Regions from separate parts of the Conexibacter stalactiti genome, predicted to be linked through region 2. Evidence: riboswitches for the same ligand, from Rfam matches in the RefSeq annotation. Region 2 holds a riboswitch; each other region holds the start of a gene.

The links. Region 2 has a riboswitch for cobalamin ahead of R7226_RS28385 (hypothetical protein). Riboswitches for the same ligand answer to the same signal wherever they lie in the genome.
Region 1: another riboswitch for cobalamin. It lies ahead of R7226_RS14455 (ABC transporter substrate-binding protein); the one in region 2 lies ahead of R7226_RS28385 (hypothetical protein).
Region 3: another riboswitch for cobalamin. It lies ahead of R7226_RS07730 (prenyltransferase/squalene oxidase repeat-containing protein); the one in region 2 lies ahead of R7226_RS28385 (hypothetical protein).

What each region holds. Positions count from the first base shown of each region.
Region 1 is NZ_JAWSTH010000035.1:20,545-25,466, reverse strand. It holds gene R7226_RS14465 (FecCD family ABC transporter permease) at 1-194, opposite strand, end outside; gene R7226_RS14460 (class I SAM-dependent methyltransferase) at 199-1,059, opposite strand; gene R7226_RS14455 (ABC transporter substrate-binding protein) at 1,056-2,117, opposite strand; cobalamin riboswitch at 2,200-2,358, opposite strand; gene R7226_RS14450 (hypothetical protein) at 2,369-2,974, opposite strand; gene nagA (N-acetylglucosamine-6-phosphate deacetylase) at 3,087-4,316, opposite strand; gene R7226_RS14440 (ROK family protein) at 4,387-4,922, opposite strand, start outside.
Region 2 is NZ_JAWSTH010000132.1:10,587-15,508, forward strand. It holds gene R7226_RS28370 (FKBP-type peptidyl-prolyl cis-trans isomerase) at 1-149, opposite strand, end outside; gene R7226_RS28375 (phosphatase PAP2 family protein) at 287-1,132, shown strand; gene R7226_RS28380 (cob(I)yrinic acid a,c-diamide adenosyltransferase) at 1,187-1,750, opposite strand; cobalamin riboswitch at 1,854-1,990, shown strand; gene R7226_RS28385 (hypothetical protein) at 2,040-3,590, shown strand; gene R7226_RS28390 (DUF4430 domain-containing protein) at 3,587-4,513, shown strand; partial or broken gene R7226_RS28395 (energy-coupling factor transporter transmembrane component T) at 4,513-4,922, shown strand, end outside.
Region 3 is NZ_JAWSTH010000014.1:3,333-8,254, forward strand. It holds gene R7226_RS07720 (DUF2149 domain-containing protein) at 549-851, opposite strand; gene R7226_RS07725 (MotA/TolQ/ExbB proton channel family protein) at 848-1,468, opposite strand; gene R7226_RS07730 (prenyltransferase/squalene oxidase repeat-containing protein) at 1,506-3,176, opposite strand; cobalamin riboswitch at 3,264-3,424, opposite strand; gene R7226_RS07735 (class I SAM-dependent methyltransferase) at 3,472-4,314, opposite strand; gene R7226_RS07740 (helix-turn-helix domain-containing protein) at 4,385-4,813, shown strand.

The DNA of each region.
Region 1 (4,922 bases), on a different contig from region 2:
GTGCGCGGCAGCCGCAGATCCCAGACGATCCCCTCCTGGATCCGCGACAGGCCGGCGTCGCCGAGGCCGAGCTGCTGGCCGACGACGGCGTAGACGTCGCCGACGGCGATCTCGGCCGGCCCGATCGTGATCGCGACGGCGATCGAGAGGGCGAGCAGGAGCAGGCCGGCGAGCGAAAGAGCGACGCTGCGCATGGAGTCACTCCGACGCGCGCGAAGGAGCCTCTGGCGAGTTCGCGGAAGGCATCAAGGCCGCAGGCCGCAGACGCCCCATCACCACGTAGTCATCCAAGAGCTGCCACACCGTCCCGACCTCCGCGAAGCCGGCCTGCGCCAGCGCCGCGAGCTGGAAGTCGACGGCGGTCGTCGGCGGCGCGTCGCGGCCGGCGAAGCGGCGCTCGCGCTCGGCCACCAGCGCGGCTCCGCCGGGACCGGAGCGCGCTTCCTCCCACCACGCTTCCCACGTCGGCGCGCCGGCGGCGTGGCCGGCCCGCTGGGTCGCCTCGTCGTGTGCGGCGGCGACCCGCTTCAGCGTCGGCGAGCGATCGTCGAAGCGGAAGTGGTCGCCGTTGAGCAGCAGCCCGCCGGGCGCCAGCAGCTCCGCCGCCTGCGTGTACACGCGCACGAGCTGGTCGGGGTTCAGCCAGTGCAGCGCCGTCGTCGAGACGCAGGCGTCCGGGGCAGCGTCGCCGAGCGCGGCGCTGACCGCCGCCGGCCAGCCGGCGTCGAGCAGGTCGCCGTCGAGCAGCGTCAGGCGGTCGCCGTGGCGCTCTCCGAGCGCCCGCCGCGCGACGTCGAGCAGCAGCGGGTCGTGGTCGATCCCGACCACGCGCGCGCCCGGCAGCGCGTCGAGCAGGCGCGCGCCGAGCGAGCCCGGCCCGCAGGCGAGGTCGACGACCAGCGGCGCCGGCCCGAGCGTCAGCTCCAGCACCTCGGCGATGACGCGGAAGCGGCCCTCGCGATCGGCGATGTACGCCGCCTGCTGGTCGTCCCAGCGCGCGAGCAGGTCGGCGGCGGCGATCGCCTCGTCCGCGGCCGGCGACCCCGGCGCGGCGCTCATCTGCCGGCCAGCCCGAGTCTGCGCAGCCCGTCGGCGACCGTCTCGACCGCGTCGACGTTGCGCAGCGACGGGTCCATGTCGGAGCCGGAGAGCACGATGTAGCGTCTGTTCCGGACGGCGGTCAGCCGCTTGGCGACCGCGTCGGACTCGAGGAATCTGATCTTCGCCTCAGCGCTGTCGCCCTCGTCGCCGCGCGTCAGGTCGGCCAGCACGAGCACGTCGGGATCGCGGTCGAGGATCGCCTCCCAGCCGATCTCCGGCCACAGCTGTCTGTTGTCGGCGAAGGCGTTTCTGGCGCCGATCGCGCGCGTGACGATCCCGGGCGCGCCGCAGCAGCCGGCGATGTACGGCGTCTTCGACGACGAGTACCACCACATCAGCGAGAGGTCCTCGGCGCCGAGGTCGCTCGACGCTCTCGCCATCCGCGCTCTCAGCGACTCGACCAGCGCCGCGCCTCTCTCCGGCACGCCGAAGATCCGCGAGACCTCCGCGATCTCCGTGTAGAGGTCGTCGAGCGTCAGCTCGTCGGCCTGCTGCGCGGTCTGTCCACCGCACTCGCTGGAGGACTGGTAGGTCGGCACACCGAGTCTCTCGAAGCGGTCGCGCGGGGCGACGCCCTCGTCGGTGAACGACCAGTCGAAGGTCGCGTAGACGAAGTCGGGCTCGACCTTCAGGACGCGCTCGAAGGAGGCGAAGTCTCTGCTGATGACCGGGACCTTCGCGTTCGCCGCCGCGAGCGCGGGCGTGACCGGGTCGCTCCAGGAGACGCTGCCGGCCATGCGGTCCTCGAGCCCCAGCGTCAGCAGCAGCTCGGTCGCCGGCTGGTTGATCGAGACGGCGCGCTCGGGCGCCCGCTCGACCACGACCTCGCGCGCGCAGTTCCTGAGCGTCACCGGGTAGCTGGTCGAGGGCGCGGCGGCCGTGGTCGCGGCGGCCGTGGGGCTGCCGGCGGCGGTCGCGGCGGGGCTGTCGCCGTCGGAGCCGCAGCCGGCGAGCAGGCCGGCGGCGAGCACGGCGACGGCGGAGAGCGTGGGGAGGGTGAGGGCGCGCGGGGACACGCTGGCCTTTCGATCTGGGACCCGGTCGCGGGGCCCGTTGTGGACGATCCGGCCGCCCGCTGCGATGCATGCGGAGGGCCGCAAGCCAGCAGGTCTTCGGGCTCGGGATCGTCCGGGTGGAGCGCCTTCCCAGACCGTTGCCGGTCCAGTGGCCGATGCTCCGCCCGTCCCCCATACCGCTGCGCGTCAGCTCCGGCTTCTCACCGGATTCCCTGACCCACGGGGTGGGTGCGACTGGCTCGCCCGGGACCCTACCGTGCGGCGCGCTCGGCCGCCGTGCGCGCGACGATCCGCAGCTGGGTGCGCAGCACGACCCCGATGAACGGCGACAGCGCCCGCCAGTAGCGCAGGAAGGCGCGGCGCGACTGCGGATCGGTCGCCAGCGTGCGGCACTCGTAGCTGACGAGCACGCGCCCGGCGCCGTACGGGCGCAGCGAGAAGCCGGCGGCGATCTTCGCGAGACCCGGGCGCTCGAAGCCGGCGAAGTCGCGCGCGTCGATCGTCTCCCAGCTCGTCTCCCCGGCCCAGAAGCGCCCGACGACGCCGATCGCGATCTCGTGCGGCGGCCGCTCGCCGAGCACCACCCACTCGCCGTGGGCGCCGAGATCTGCGAGCCGCATCGTCGCCGTCGGCGCGGGTGCCGGCAACGGGCGCCGGCGAACGGTCGAGACGACCCGCTCGCCGAGCGCGCGCAGTTGGAAGAGCGCCCGCACCGGCTGCTGCTCGGCGGTGCGCATGAAGTCGGCCGCGCGGACGGCGTCGTAGACCTGCGCGAGGTCGCCGTCGATCAGCAGGTGCTCGGTGCGGACCGCGTCGGCGTGAGGGATCAGTTCGTCGAGCAGGAGCGGGGCGGTCATGCCGTGAACTCTCGCGTGGACGCACGCGCTCGTCATCGGCGCGGCCTACGCGGCGACGGCCGTAGTTCTCCGCGCGGCCGGCGCGTCCGCGCGCGACGGCGCGGCCGGCGCGCTAGGACGCGACGCGCGCGGCTGCGTCGACCCACGCCCCGCGCGCCAGCACGCGCGTGAGCGCGAGGTCGCGGTCGAGCACGACGAGGTCGGCGTCGCGGCCGGGCGCGATCGAGCCCTTGCGATCGCCGATCCCGAGCAGCTCCGCCGGCGTCGTCGCGGCCATCCGCGCCGCGTCGGCGAGCGTCACGCCGCCGAACGCGACCGCATTGCGGACGGCGGCGTCCATCGTCAGCGTCGCGCCGGCGATCGTCGCGCTGCCGGGCAGCGTCGCGCGGCCGGTGCGGACGCGGATCGCGCGGTCGCCGAGGCGGTAGTCGCCGTCGGGCAGCCCGGTCGCCTCGATCGCGTCGGTCACGAGCACCGTCCGTGCCGCGCCCTTGCACCGCATCAGCAGCCGCACCGCGGCGGGGTCGACGTGGACCCCGTCGCAGATCACCTCGCAGGTCAGCTCGTCGCGGTCGAGCGCGGCGCCGAGCAGTCCGGGGTCGCGGTGGTGCAGCGGCCGCATCGCGTTGAAGGCGTGCGTGACGGCGCGCGCGCCGGCCTCGATCGCCGCGACCGCCTGGCCGTAGTCGGCATCGCTGTGCGCGAGCGAGACGAGCAGCCCGCGCGCGACGGCGCGGCGCGTCAGCTCCAGCGCCCCCGGCAGCTCGGGCGCGAGCGAGATCGAGCGCGGCGCACTGTGGCCGAGCAAGCGCTCGGCCGCGTGGCTGAGCGGCGCGATCGCGCCGGCGCCGCCCACGTCGATTCGGCTCTCACCGACCGGCGCCATGAAGTGCGCGGCCTCCATCGCGCCGGGCCGGATCGCGCTCAGGAACGGTCCTTCCAGGTGCGCGCCGAGCACCTCGGCGGCGCCCGGCCGCGGCGCGGCGGAGGCGGCGCCGATCGCGTCGAGCGCGCTGAGCAGCTCGTTGACCGGCGCGGCGACGGTCGTCGCCAGCAGCGCGGTCGTTCCGTGCCCGGCGTGGAAGGCGGCGGCGCGCTGCACCTCGGCGGGATCGTCGGTGTTGAACTGGGCGCCGTCGCCGCCGTGCACGTGCAGGTCGACGAAGCCCGGCAGCAGCCACTGCCCGTCCAGCTCGATCCGCTCGCCATCGGGGGACACCGGGCGCGGGCCGGGCTCGCGCAGCTCAGCGATCCGCCCCGCGCGCACGACGACGTCGACCCAGCGGACCCCGTCTGGCGTCACGACGCGCCCCCCGGAGAGGGTCAGGCTGGCAGCGCTCACGGCCAGACCTCGGCTGGGAAGGCGAGCGTTCCCGACGGAATCCGAGGCCGCAGGCCGAGTGGTTCCGCGTTCAGGCCGGCCATGTCGCCAGCTCCTCGGCCGCGCCGCCGACCGCCTGCCAACCAGCCAGGCCGGCGCCGATCCAGCCGGCGCGCTCGCCGAGCGCGGCGGTGCGCAGCCGCGGCGGCGGCCCGAAGCGGACCTCTTGCGCCAGCCGCGCGGCGAGCGGATCGAGCAGCGCCGCGCCGGCGGAGGAGACGCCGCCGCCGAGCACGACCAGCTCGGGATCGAGCAGCGCCGCGCAGCCGGCCAGCGCCCGTGCGAGCGCGTCGATCGCCTGCTCCCAGACCGCGGCCGCGTCGGCGTCACTCGCGCACGCGCGCGCGAGCACCTCCTCGGCCCGCATCCCGTAGACGCCGCTGCGCTCGGCGTAGCGCTCGCTGACGTTGCGGCCGGAGGCGAGCGCCTCCAGGCAGCCGCGCTTGCCGCAGGCGCACAGCGGCCCGTCCGGCATGACGCCGACGTGGCCCAGCTCGCCGGCGGCGCCGCGGGCGCCCAGCAGCACCCGCCCGTCGCTGACGAACGCCCCGCCGATGCCGGTCCCGA
Region 2 (4,922 bases):
GTCGTTCTCGCCGTCGTCGAGGTGGCCGCCGCGGTGTCGGCGGCCGCGGACGTCTCGGTGGAGTTGTCGTCGTCGCCGCAGCCGGCGAACAGAAGGGCGGCGGCACTGATGCCGACCGCAAGGAATCGAGTTGCTCGCGCAGTGGTCACGGCCGGAATGTACCGGAGCGACCATCATCCATGCGCCGGTCCGACACCGACACTTAAGTGGAATGACGACGTTTTATGCTCGATTTAGGCAACGCCGCCGCGCCGGGCCGGAGGAGCGCGCTCGCTACCCTGACGAGATGGAACGCCGAACGCAGCTCGCGCTCGCGGGCGCCGCGGCGATCGCGGCGCTGCTGCCGCTCGTCTACCTGGCGGTCGTCTTCGTCGGCCCCGTGCACCACCTCGACGCCGTCGTGCTGCAGGGCTTCCGCAACCTCGACGGCCCGCGCGTCCATCCGGTCGCGCAGTTCATCGCGACGCTCTGCGACCCGGACACGTTCGTCTGGTTCGTCGCGGCGCTCGTCGTCGTCGCGCTGCTGCGGCGCAGACCGCGCACCGCGGCCGCCGTCGCGATCGTGCTGCTCGGCGCCAACGTCACCACGCAGCTGCTGAAGCCGGCGCTCGCGAGCGACCGCTGGTCGTCGCTGCTGGTCGACGGCGGCCAGATCCTGCCGGCGGCATGGCCGAGCGGCCATGCGACCGCGTCGATGTCGATCGCGCTCTGCGCGGTGCTCGTCGCCCCGGCGCGGTGGCGCCCGTGGGTCGGGGCGCTCGGCGCCGTCTTCGCCGTCGCGGTCACCTTCTCGTTCCTGACGCTCTCGTGGCACTACCCCAGCGACGTGCTGGGCGGCTTCCTCGTCGCGACGCTGTGGGCGCTGCTGGCGGTCGCGGTGCTGTCGTGGGCGCAGTCGCGCTGGCCGCTGCGCAGCGCCGACGGCGACGCGCCGCCGCTGCGCGAGACGCTCGCGCCGGCCGGCGTGACGGCCGTCAGCGCCGCGCTGCTCAGCGCGATGGTGCTGCTCGCGCGACCCGAGCAGGTCGTCTCCTATGCGCAGGAGCACACCGTCTTCGTCTTCGGCGCCGGCGCGCTGGCGGCCGTCGCGCTCGCGCTCGCGGCCGCGCTCAGCGTGCTGACGCGGCGCTGAGGGCGCGGCCGCCTCAGCGCGCGGCCGGCGCGGTCGAGGCGCTGAGCGCGCCGCCTACTGCTGCTGCTGGCCGGCGCCCGGCTGCCACAGCGGCTCCTCGCTGCCGTTGGCGCCGCGGCTGAGGATGAAGAGCAGGTCGGAGAGGCGGTTGAGGTAGCGCACGACCTGCTCGCCCAGCTCGTCGCCGCAGGCGATCGCGGCGCGCTCGGCGCGGCGGCAGACGGTGCGGCAGACGTGCAGCTGCGCCGCGCCCGGCGTCCCGCCCGGGAGCACGAACGAGCGCAGCGGCGCAAGCGTCGCGTTGACCTCGTCGCAGCGCTCCTCCAGCCACGCCGTCTGCTCGGGCTGCACGCGCAGCCGCTCCTTGTCGCCGCCGTGCGGGACGGCGACGTCGGCGCCGACGTCGAAGAGGTCGTTCTGGATCCGTCTCAGCCACTCGACGTATCGCGGCGGCAGTCCGGGGGTGGCGATCGCCACGCCGAGATGGGCGTTCAGCTCGTCGACGGTGCCGTACGCCTCGATCCGCGGGTGCGTCTTCGGCACGCGGCTCATGTCGCCGAGGTGCGTCTCGCCGCTGTCGCCGAGACGCGTGTAGATGCGCGTCAGATTGACGGTCATCTGGAGCACTCTACCCCTGCTTCGGCGGCTGGCAAGCCGCTCTGCAACGTCGTCGCGGCGGCCTGAGCGCTACCATCGGCGCCGTTCAAGGTCGGTGGCGATGGGAAGTCCGGTGCGAATCCGGCGCGGACCCGCCACTGTGATCGGGGAAGCCGTTCGCAGGCGCCGCACGGGCGCCGGCCACCGGAAGGCCAATGGCACCGGGAAGGCGCGAGACGGTCGGCCCGAGAGCCAGGAGACAGAGCCCCCGGCCGCTGACTCAGACGCCCTCGCGGAAAGGGGTGCACAGATGTCCCGCACGATCCTCGGCTCCTTGATCGGAGCGCTCGCCGTGACCGCGCTCGCGGCGCCGCTCGCTGATGCCGCCGGGCGCCCGGCGGACGTGACGGTGCGCGTCGAGGGTCCCCGCGGGACGCTCGTCGACACGCCGGTCACGACGACCACCGCCGCCGTCGTCAAGGACGGCGACAGAGCCCACGCCTGCAGCGGCACGAGCGCCGCCGGCGCGCTGGAGCAGGCGACCGAGGGGGAGTGGACGGCCTCCTACTTCAGAGGGCTCGGCTACGCCGTCGACGCGATCGACGGCGTCAGACCGGCCAGCGCCAACGACTACTGGACGCTGTGGGTCAACGACAGATCGTCGCTGACCGGCCTCTGCGACACCGAGCTGCAGGACGGCGACGAGCTGCTGCTGTTCGTCTGCACCAGCGGCCCCGACTTCAACTGCACCAACGCGCCGCTGGGGCTGGTCGCGCCGCGCACGCGCAACGCCAGACCGACCGTCCAGGTCATCTCCTTCGGCCCCGACGGCAGAACGACGCCGGCCGCCGGCGCGACCGTCAGCGGCGGCGCCGCGCCGGTCAGAGCGGATGCGCAGGGCAACGCGCGCGTGACGCTGAAGCGCGGCGAGAGCACGCTGCGTGCGACGCGCACGGGCAGCACGCCGTCCGCGCGCCTCTTCTGCGCCGACGGTCGCTGCGGCAGCAGCGACCGCACGCCGCCGCTGCTGTCGGTGCGCGGGATCTCCGACGGGCAGACGTTCGCCCCGGCGCGCGCGCCACGCGCGCTGCGCGGCGTCGCCAGAGGGCTCGACGGCGGGATCGTCGAGCTGCGGCTGGCACGTCGCCACGACGGTCGCTGCACCGCGTACGTCGGCCGCATCGAGGATTTCGTCAGATGTCCCAGGAGAGGCGCGCCTTGGTTCCAGGCGGCCGACCGCGAACGCTGGTCCTACCTGCTGCCGGCGCGGCTGGCGCCCGGCCGCTACACGCTCGGCGTGATCGCCGCCGACGGCGCCGGCAACAGCGCCAAGCCGCTCGTCGTCCGCTTCACCGTGGCCGAGCGGGCGGCGGCGAGCGCCGCGGTCGCATCTGGCGCACACGCCGTGCCCGGCACGCCCGGCGCCGTCGTCCACGCCGCGGCCGCCCCGCGCGTCCCCGTCCGCGTCGTCGGCGCGAGCGGCAGCACGCTCGCGCGCCGCACCGTCGCCGCGAGCGCGACTACCGCGGGCGTCGGGCGCAAGCGCTGCGCCGTCGCGGGCGGCACGCCGCTGGCCGCGCTCCTCGCCGTCGCCCACGGCGGCGGCCCGTCGGTCAAACTCGCCGACTTCGGCTCCTGCGGCCGCCGCGCCGCGGACGGCAGCGGCCTCTACGTCACGTCGATCGCCGGCAAGCGCGCCGCCGGTCAGGCCGGCTGGGTCTACGCCGTCGGCGGCCGCCTCGGCAGCGCCGGCGCCGCCGATCCGTCGGGCCCGTTCGGCAGCGGTCTGCTGAAGGGCGGCCAGTCGGTCGTCTGGTTCTGGTGCAAGCGGGCGAACGCCTGCGAGAAGGAGATTCCGTGACTCATCGTCGTGCACTCGCGGCCGGCCTGGCCGCGCTCGCTCTGACTGCCGTGGGCTGCGGTGCCGGCGCCGGTGAGAAGAGCGGTGACGCGCGCGTCATCGTGACGACCGACTTCGGCAGAAGAGTGATCGGCGCCAAGATCCAGAACGACGTCGCGGAGTCGGAGTCGGTGATGCGCCTGACCGAGCGCAACTTCGACGTCAGAACGCGGTACGGCGGCGGCTTCGTGCAGTCGATCGACGGCGTCGAAGGCGGCGGCGAGGACGGCAAGGTCGACTGGTTCTACTGGGTCAACGGGATCCTCGGCGACGAGGGCGCCGCCGACTTCGAGGTGCACGGCGGCGACCGCATCTGGTGGGACCGCCACGACTGGAGCGCATCGAGCCAGATCGGCGCCGTCGTCGGCCAGTTCCCGGAGCCGTTCGCGCACGGTGCCGAGGGCAAGCGCTACCCGGTCACGCTGCAGTGCGCCTCCGACGCCGAGGACGCCTGCAAGATCGCGACCGAGCAGCTCGAGGCGGTCGGGGCGAAGGCGGCGCGCCAGACGCTCGGCACCAACGTCGAGACCGAGGTGCTGCGCGTGATGGTCGGCGACTGGCAGACGCTGCGGCGCGACCAGGCGCTGCGGCTGATCGACAGAGGCGTCGCCTCCTCGGGCGTCTACGCCAGATTCGACGACGACGGCAGACAGCTGGAGCTGCTCGACGAGCAGGGCCGCACGGCCAGAACGCTCGGCGCCGGCGCCGGTCTCGTCGCGGCTGTCAAGCTCGGCGAGCAGGTGCCGACGTGGGCGGTCACCGGCACCGATCTCGCCGGTGTCAGCGCGGCCGCGCAGGCGCTCGACGTGCAGCGGCTGAGAGACAGATTCGCACTCGCGACCGACGCCGCCGGCAACGACGCCGGCCTGCCGCTGCAACGCTGATGGGCTACCGCCGGCGCGCCAGCCCGCTGCACGCGGCCCGCGCCGCCGCCGGCAGCGCGCTGTGCGGTGCGCTGGCGCTGACGGCGCTGCTGTTCGACGACCCGCTCGTGCTCGCGGCGGTCGTGATCGCGGCGCTCGCGGCCGGCGTGCTGGCGGGCGTCTGGCCGCAGCTGCGACGGGCGCTGCTGTTCGCGCTCCCGTTCACGATCGCGATCGCGCTGCTGAACCCGCTCGTGACCGAGCAGGGCGTGACCGTGATCTGGCGGCTCGGCGAGCTGCCGCTGCTGGGCGACCGCGACATCACGCTGGAGGCGACCGTCTACGGCCTGCTGCTGGGCCTGCGCGCGCTGGCCGTGATCGTCTGCTTCGCGCTCTTCTCCGCGACGGTCGATCCCGACGAGCTGCTGCG
Region 3 (4,922 bases), on a different contig from region 2:
CAGCGCGCGGCTCCGCGCATCACGCGTACGGCAATCGCGCGCGGACGTTGAAGGAGTCAACGTCCTTGGCGCCGGGCTCTGCGTTTCGGCTGGCGACGTGGGAAGTCACGCTCCAATTCCGCCCGCTCGCGGTCGCGAGCGGGCTTCTCACGACAGACACGAAACGCGTAGCTCATGGCAGCCATCAGCGCAACAGGCGTGGCAGAGACGTACGGGTCCGGGCACGGGCCGGCGCCGCCGTGGTGGCGCTGTAGGACATAGAGCCCCCTGGTTGGGTTCAGGCGCCGGAATGGAGCTGGGGGTGCGATCACGCTTGAGGTGACGCGACCGACCGCGGCTACTTTCGCGGCTTGATGGCAGATAAGGGCCCGCCGGAGCGCGCTCCGCACGAGCATCTCGCGCAGTGATCCCAGTGCGAGCACACCCGGATCATTCGCACCAGTAGGTGGGGTTTCGATGAACGGACAATGCTCGTCCCCACTTCAAGCGCCCGCGAGCTTCGGGCCGTCATTGCCGGTCTGGCATCAACAACGCGCCGGCCATCATCCTCATCTGCGGTCCTCGACGTAGACGAGACGGCCGTCGGCGAGGCGGTAGACCTCTCCGACCGCTCTGCCGCGGCCGCTGGCCGGCGGCGCGCTGGCGGGGCTGGGGAGGTCTCTCTGCTGCTGGGCGGCGCGCTGCGGTCTGCCGATCGCGGCTCTTCTCTGCGTCGAGGTGAGGCCGAGGCCGGCGATCAGGAAGGCGACGGCGAGCACGATGCCGACGTCGAAGAGGTTCACGAGGCCGTCGAGCGGGTCGCCGGCGGCGTCGTCGAGGTTGCCGTGGCGGCCGAGCCCGATCCGGCTCATGCGACGGCCTCGGCCGCGCGTTCGAGCGCGGTCAGGTCCTCGGTGTACATGCGCGTGCGCGTGAGCGTCAGCGCGAACGCGACGGTGCCGACGAGCAGGCCGACGACGGTTGCGGCGAAGGCGATCCGCAGATCGCTCGCAAGCTGGCCGATGTCGCCGTCGGAGAGCGCTTCGAGGCCCGGCGCGAGCGGGATCAGCGTCCCCATCAGGCCGATCGCCGGACCGGCGCGCACGAGCATGCGCGTGCGGTCGAGCCGCTTCTGCACCGCCAGCTCGAAGTCGGCGAGCGCGTGCTCGGCCGCCTGCGGTCGCGCGGCGCTGACGGCCGCCGCGAGCTGCGTGACCGCCGTCGCGGCGAACGACGACGGCGCGTGGGTCGCCAGCTGCGCCGCCTCGCCGGGGCTGGCGACGGCGCGTGCGGCGAGCGCCCGCAGCGGCCACCGCCGGCGGCGGCCGCGACGCTGCGATGCCTCCATCGCGAACCGCCCGCACTCCAGCGCGCACGCCAGCAGCGCGGCCAGCGCGAGCAGCAGCACCGGGATCGCGAGCACCGAGACGAGCTGCGCGAGCGCATCGCCGATGCGGTCGTGCAGCGAGACGGCGAAGGGGAGAGTCATCGGGGTTCGCTCCATCGGTCGGGTCGTCGCATCGGAGTCATGTGGTGAGCCGCCGCTCCCACAGGCCGCCGCCGGCGGCGGCCATCAGCAGGGCTGTCGCGATCGCAAGGGCGAGCTGCGGGCCGGTGTCGCCGCCGCGCTCGGCGCCGCGCAGCCCGTAGGCCCCGGCGAGCGCGCCGCCGTCCGCGCCGGCCGCGGTGCCGCCGCCGACGACGAGGCCGGTCACCCGCTCACCGCCGTCGCTGTCGCCGTGCTGCGACGCGTCGCGGCCGTCGCCGGGGCCGGGGGCAGCGCCGGGTTCATCGGCGCTCTCCGGCGCGGGCGCGGCGTCCGGCTCATCCGGCTCGTCCGCCACCCCCGGATCGCTGTCGGCGGCGTCGCGGTCCTGCTGCGCCTGGGTGCGCTCGCGGCCGCGTCTGGGCGTCGCGCGGGTCACGCGCGTCTGCCGCACGCCGCCGATCGTCGCGCCCTTGCTGTCCGGCCGCGGGCGGCTGAAGTTCGGCGCGCCCTCGCCGCCGCCGCCCGCCAGCACGCCGCCGCCGGGCGCGCGCTCGTCGCCGCCGCTGCCGCCGCCGGTCCCGCCGGCCGGTCTCTCGGGCGAGGGCGCGTTGCGCGGGTCGGGCGACCTGCCGCTCGGGGGGATCGCGGCGATCGGCAGGTAGCGGCCGCTGTATGCCGGCAGCGAGTACGACGTCATCCACATCGGGCTGGCGTCGTTGTCGGCCTTCCAGGCGATGTGGCCGTCGTCGCGCTGCAGCGAGGCGAGGAAGTCGAGCATGCTGCGGCCGGATCTGACCCACGCGCGAGGGTCTTCGCCGACCGCCCACAGCCCTTGGGCGACCCACGCGGTCGAGCCGGAGTTGCCGGTCTGCTCGCGCAGCAGCAGCGGGAAGCCGCCGTCATCGCGCTGCAGCGTGCGCAGCCACGCGAGCGCTCTGTCGACCGCCGCGCGCGAGGGCCCGTGCTCGGTGCCCGCACCCGCGCCGACCCGGCCGGCCGCGCGCAGCGCCTGCAGCGCCGCGCCGGTCATGTCCGTGCTCTCGTTCGTGTGCGCGGCGACGTCGGACCAGCTGCCGCTGTCGTTCTGCGCGGTCAGCAGCCAGTCGGCCGCGCGGCCGATCGCCGCCTCGACGGCCGGCTCTCTGACGAGCGAGAGCGAGAGGATCGCGAAGACCGTCGTGTTGACGGGGGAGTCGGCGCCGGCGCTGCCGAAGGTGCGCGAGAAGGCGCCGCTGTCCCGCTGCTGGCGCAGGATGCCCGCGACGAGGTCGACGCCGCCGAAGGCGCGCGGGTCGGTGCCGGCGGCGTTGACGACCAGCAGCGTGCGCTCGAGGTCGGTCGTGTTCGCGAGCTGGCCGGCGGCGGCCTCGATGCAGTCGAAGACCGAGCGGTAGCCGTCGGGGCGGAACTGCTCGCGCGGGTTGACCCCGGCAGCCGCGAGCGCCAGCGCCGTCCACGGGCTGGCCGTGACCGGGTCGGCCTCGCCGCCTGGAACCATCGGGAAGCAGCCGTCTCTGCGCTGGTGCTGCTGCATGTAGGCGACCGTGCCGTCGAGCACCCGGTCGCCCGACTGCGCCGGGGCGGGACCGCTCGCGAGCAGCGACAGCGCCGCGACCGTCGCGGCCAGCAGCACGAGCAGCAAGACGAGCGCCGACGGGCGTCGCGGGGCGGCACGCGCCCGCTGCGGGACCTGCGGATGAGGCGGCACGACTCGGTTCCTGCTCCTCTGCTCCGAACGGCCCGTTGCGCGAGGCCGCGTTGGCGGAACCCGCGCGGCCTATGGGCAGCGTGGGCCGAGTCGACAGGTTTTCGGGCTTGGATGCCTGCGGCGGCTCGCCTTCCCGGAGCATCGCTCCAGTGGCATGTCGAACCGTCGCCTCGCATCCCCACCGCTGCGCGCCAGCTCCGGATTCAGACCGGATTCCCTGACCCTTGTGCTTCGGGTGCGATCGACTCGCGGGCGGAACCCTACACCGGCCCGCCCGCGACCCGCGCCAGAGCGGCTAGGCCCGCGCCCCGATCGTCCAGCAGGCGGCGGTGAAGCGGACCGTGTCGCCGTCGACGTATGGGTCGAAGGCAGGGCGGACCGACTCGACGACCCGCGCGCGGGTCTGTTCGTCCTGCTCCTTCAGCGCGATGCCGACGGGGCCGAGCCGGGTCACGTAGGGGACGAGCTGCGATGCCGGCATCGTGAGCGTGACGTCGAGCGGCTGGAGGTCGATCGCGCTCCAACCGCCGTCGGCGAGGATCCCGCGGACGCGGTCGGGGTCGGCGAACCCGAACTGGCCCGGCGCATCCGGCTCGCTCACCGGCAGGTCCGGCAGCAGCGGCGCGGCGGCTCGCGCGGCGGTCGTCATGAAGGGGTTCTCGGCCGGGCCGCGCCAGGCGATGAAACGCAGCTCGGCGCCGTCAGCCGCCGCGCGCCGCAGGTTCGCGAACGCCGCGACCGGGTCAGCGAAGAACATCACGCCGAAACGGGAGATCAGCAGGTCGAAGCTCGCCGGCTCGAACGGATGGGTCTGGGCGTCCCCGAGCACGAAGCGCGCCGAGAGGCCCGCTGCCTCGGCCCGCTCTCTGGCGGCGGCGAGCATCGGAGCGGAGATGTCGATGCCAGTGCAGCTGCCGCGCGGCCCGAGCCGTCGCACCGCCGCGAGCGTCGTGGCGCCGGTTCCGCAGCCGACGTCGAGCACGCGGCTCTCCGGCCGCGCCGCGACCACATCCGCCAGCAGCTCCTCGAACGGCTGGAAGAGGCCGTCGAGCTGCTCCCGCGCGTCCACCCAGACGCATCCTGAGCGACCGTTCCACAGCGCCGCGTGCTCGTCCTCGGTCTGTCGCGTCTCGTTCATCGTCGTCGTCTCGCTTTCCTCGGGGCGGTACGGCTACAGTGCCAGCTCAAGTCGACTTGAGGTCAAGCGGATGAGCGAATTGGACATCGGCGAGGTGATGAAGCGCTCCGGTCTGCCCGCCTCGGCGCTGCGCTTCTACGAGCAGAAGGGCCTGATCGCCTCGATCGGCCGGCGCGGCCAGCGCCGCCAGTTCGACGCCGCCGTGGTCGAGCGCCTGGCGCTGATCGCGATGGGCCGCGCCGCCGGCTTCTCACTCGACGAGATCGCGCTCATGTTCGCCGCCGACGGCAGCCCGCGCCTCGATCGCGACATGCTCGCCGCGAAGGCCGCCGAGCTGGACGAGCGGATCCGCGAGCTGACCGTGATGCGCGACGCGATCGCCCACGCCGCCGACTGTCCCGCGCCGACCCACATGGAATGCCCGACGTTCCGCCGCCTGCTGCAGGCCGCCGCTTCCGGCGCGATCCGCCCGGCCCGCCCGCGGCGGCCCGGCGTCTGACGGACGCAGAAGCGGTCGCCGAGCCAGATCTCGACGTCTGCGCCGAGCGGTGGGCGATGCGCCGAAAACCATTCTTGACTAAACCGGTAGAGAATGTAGTATTGTTTTT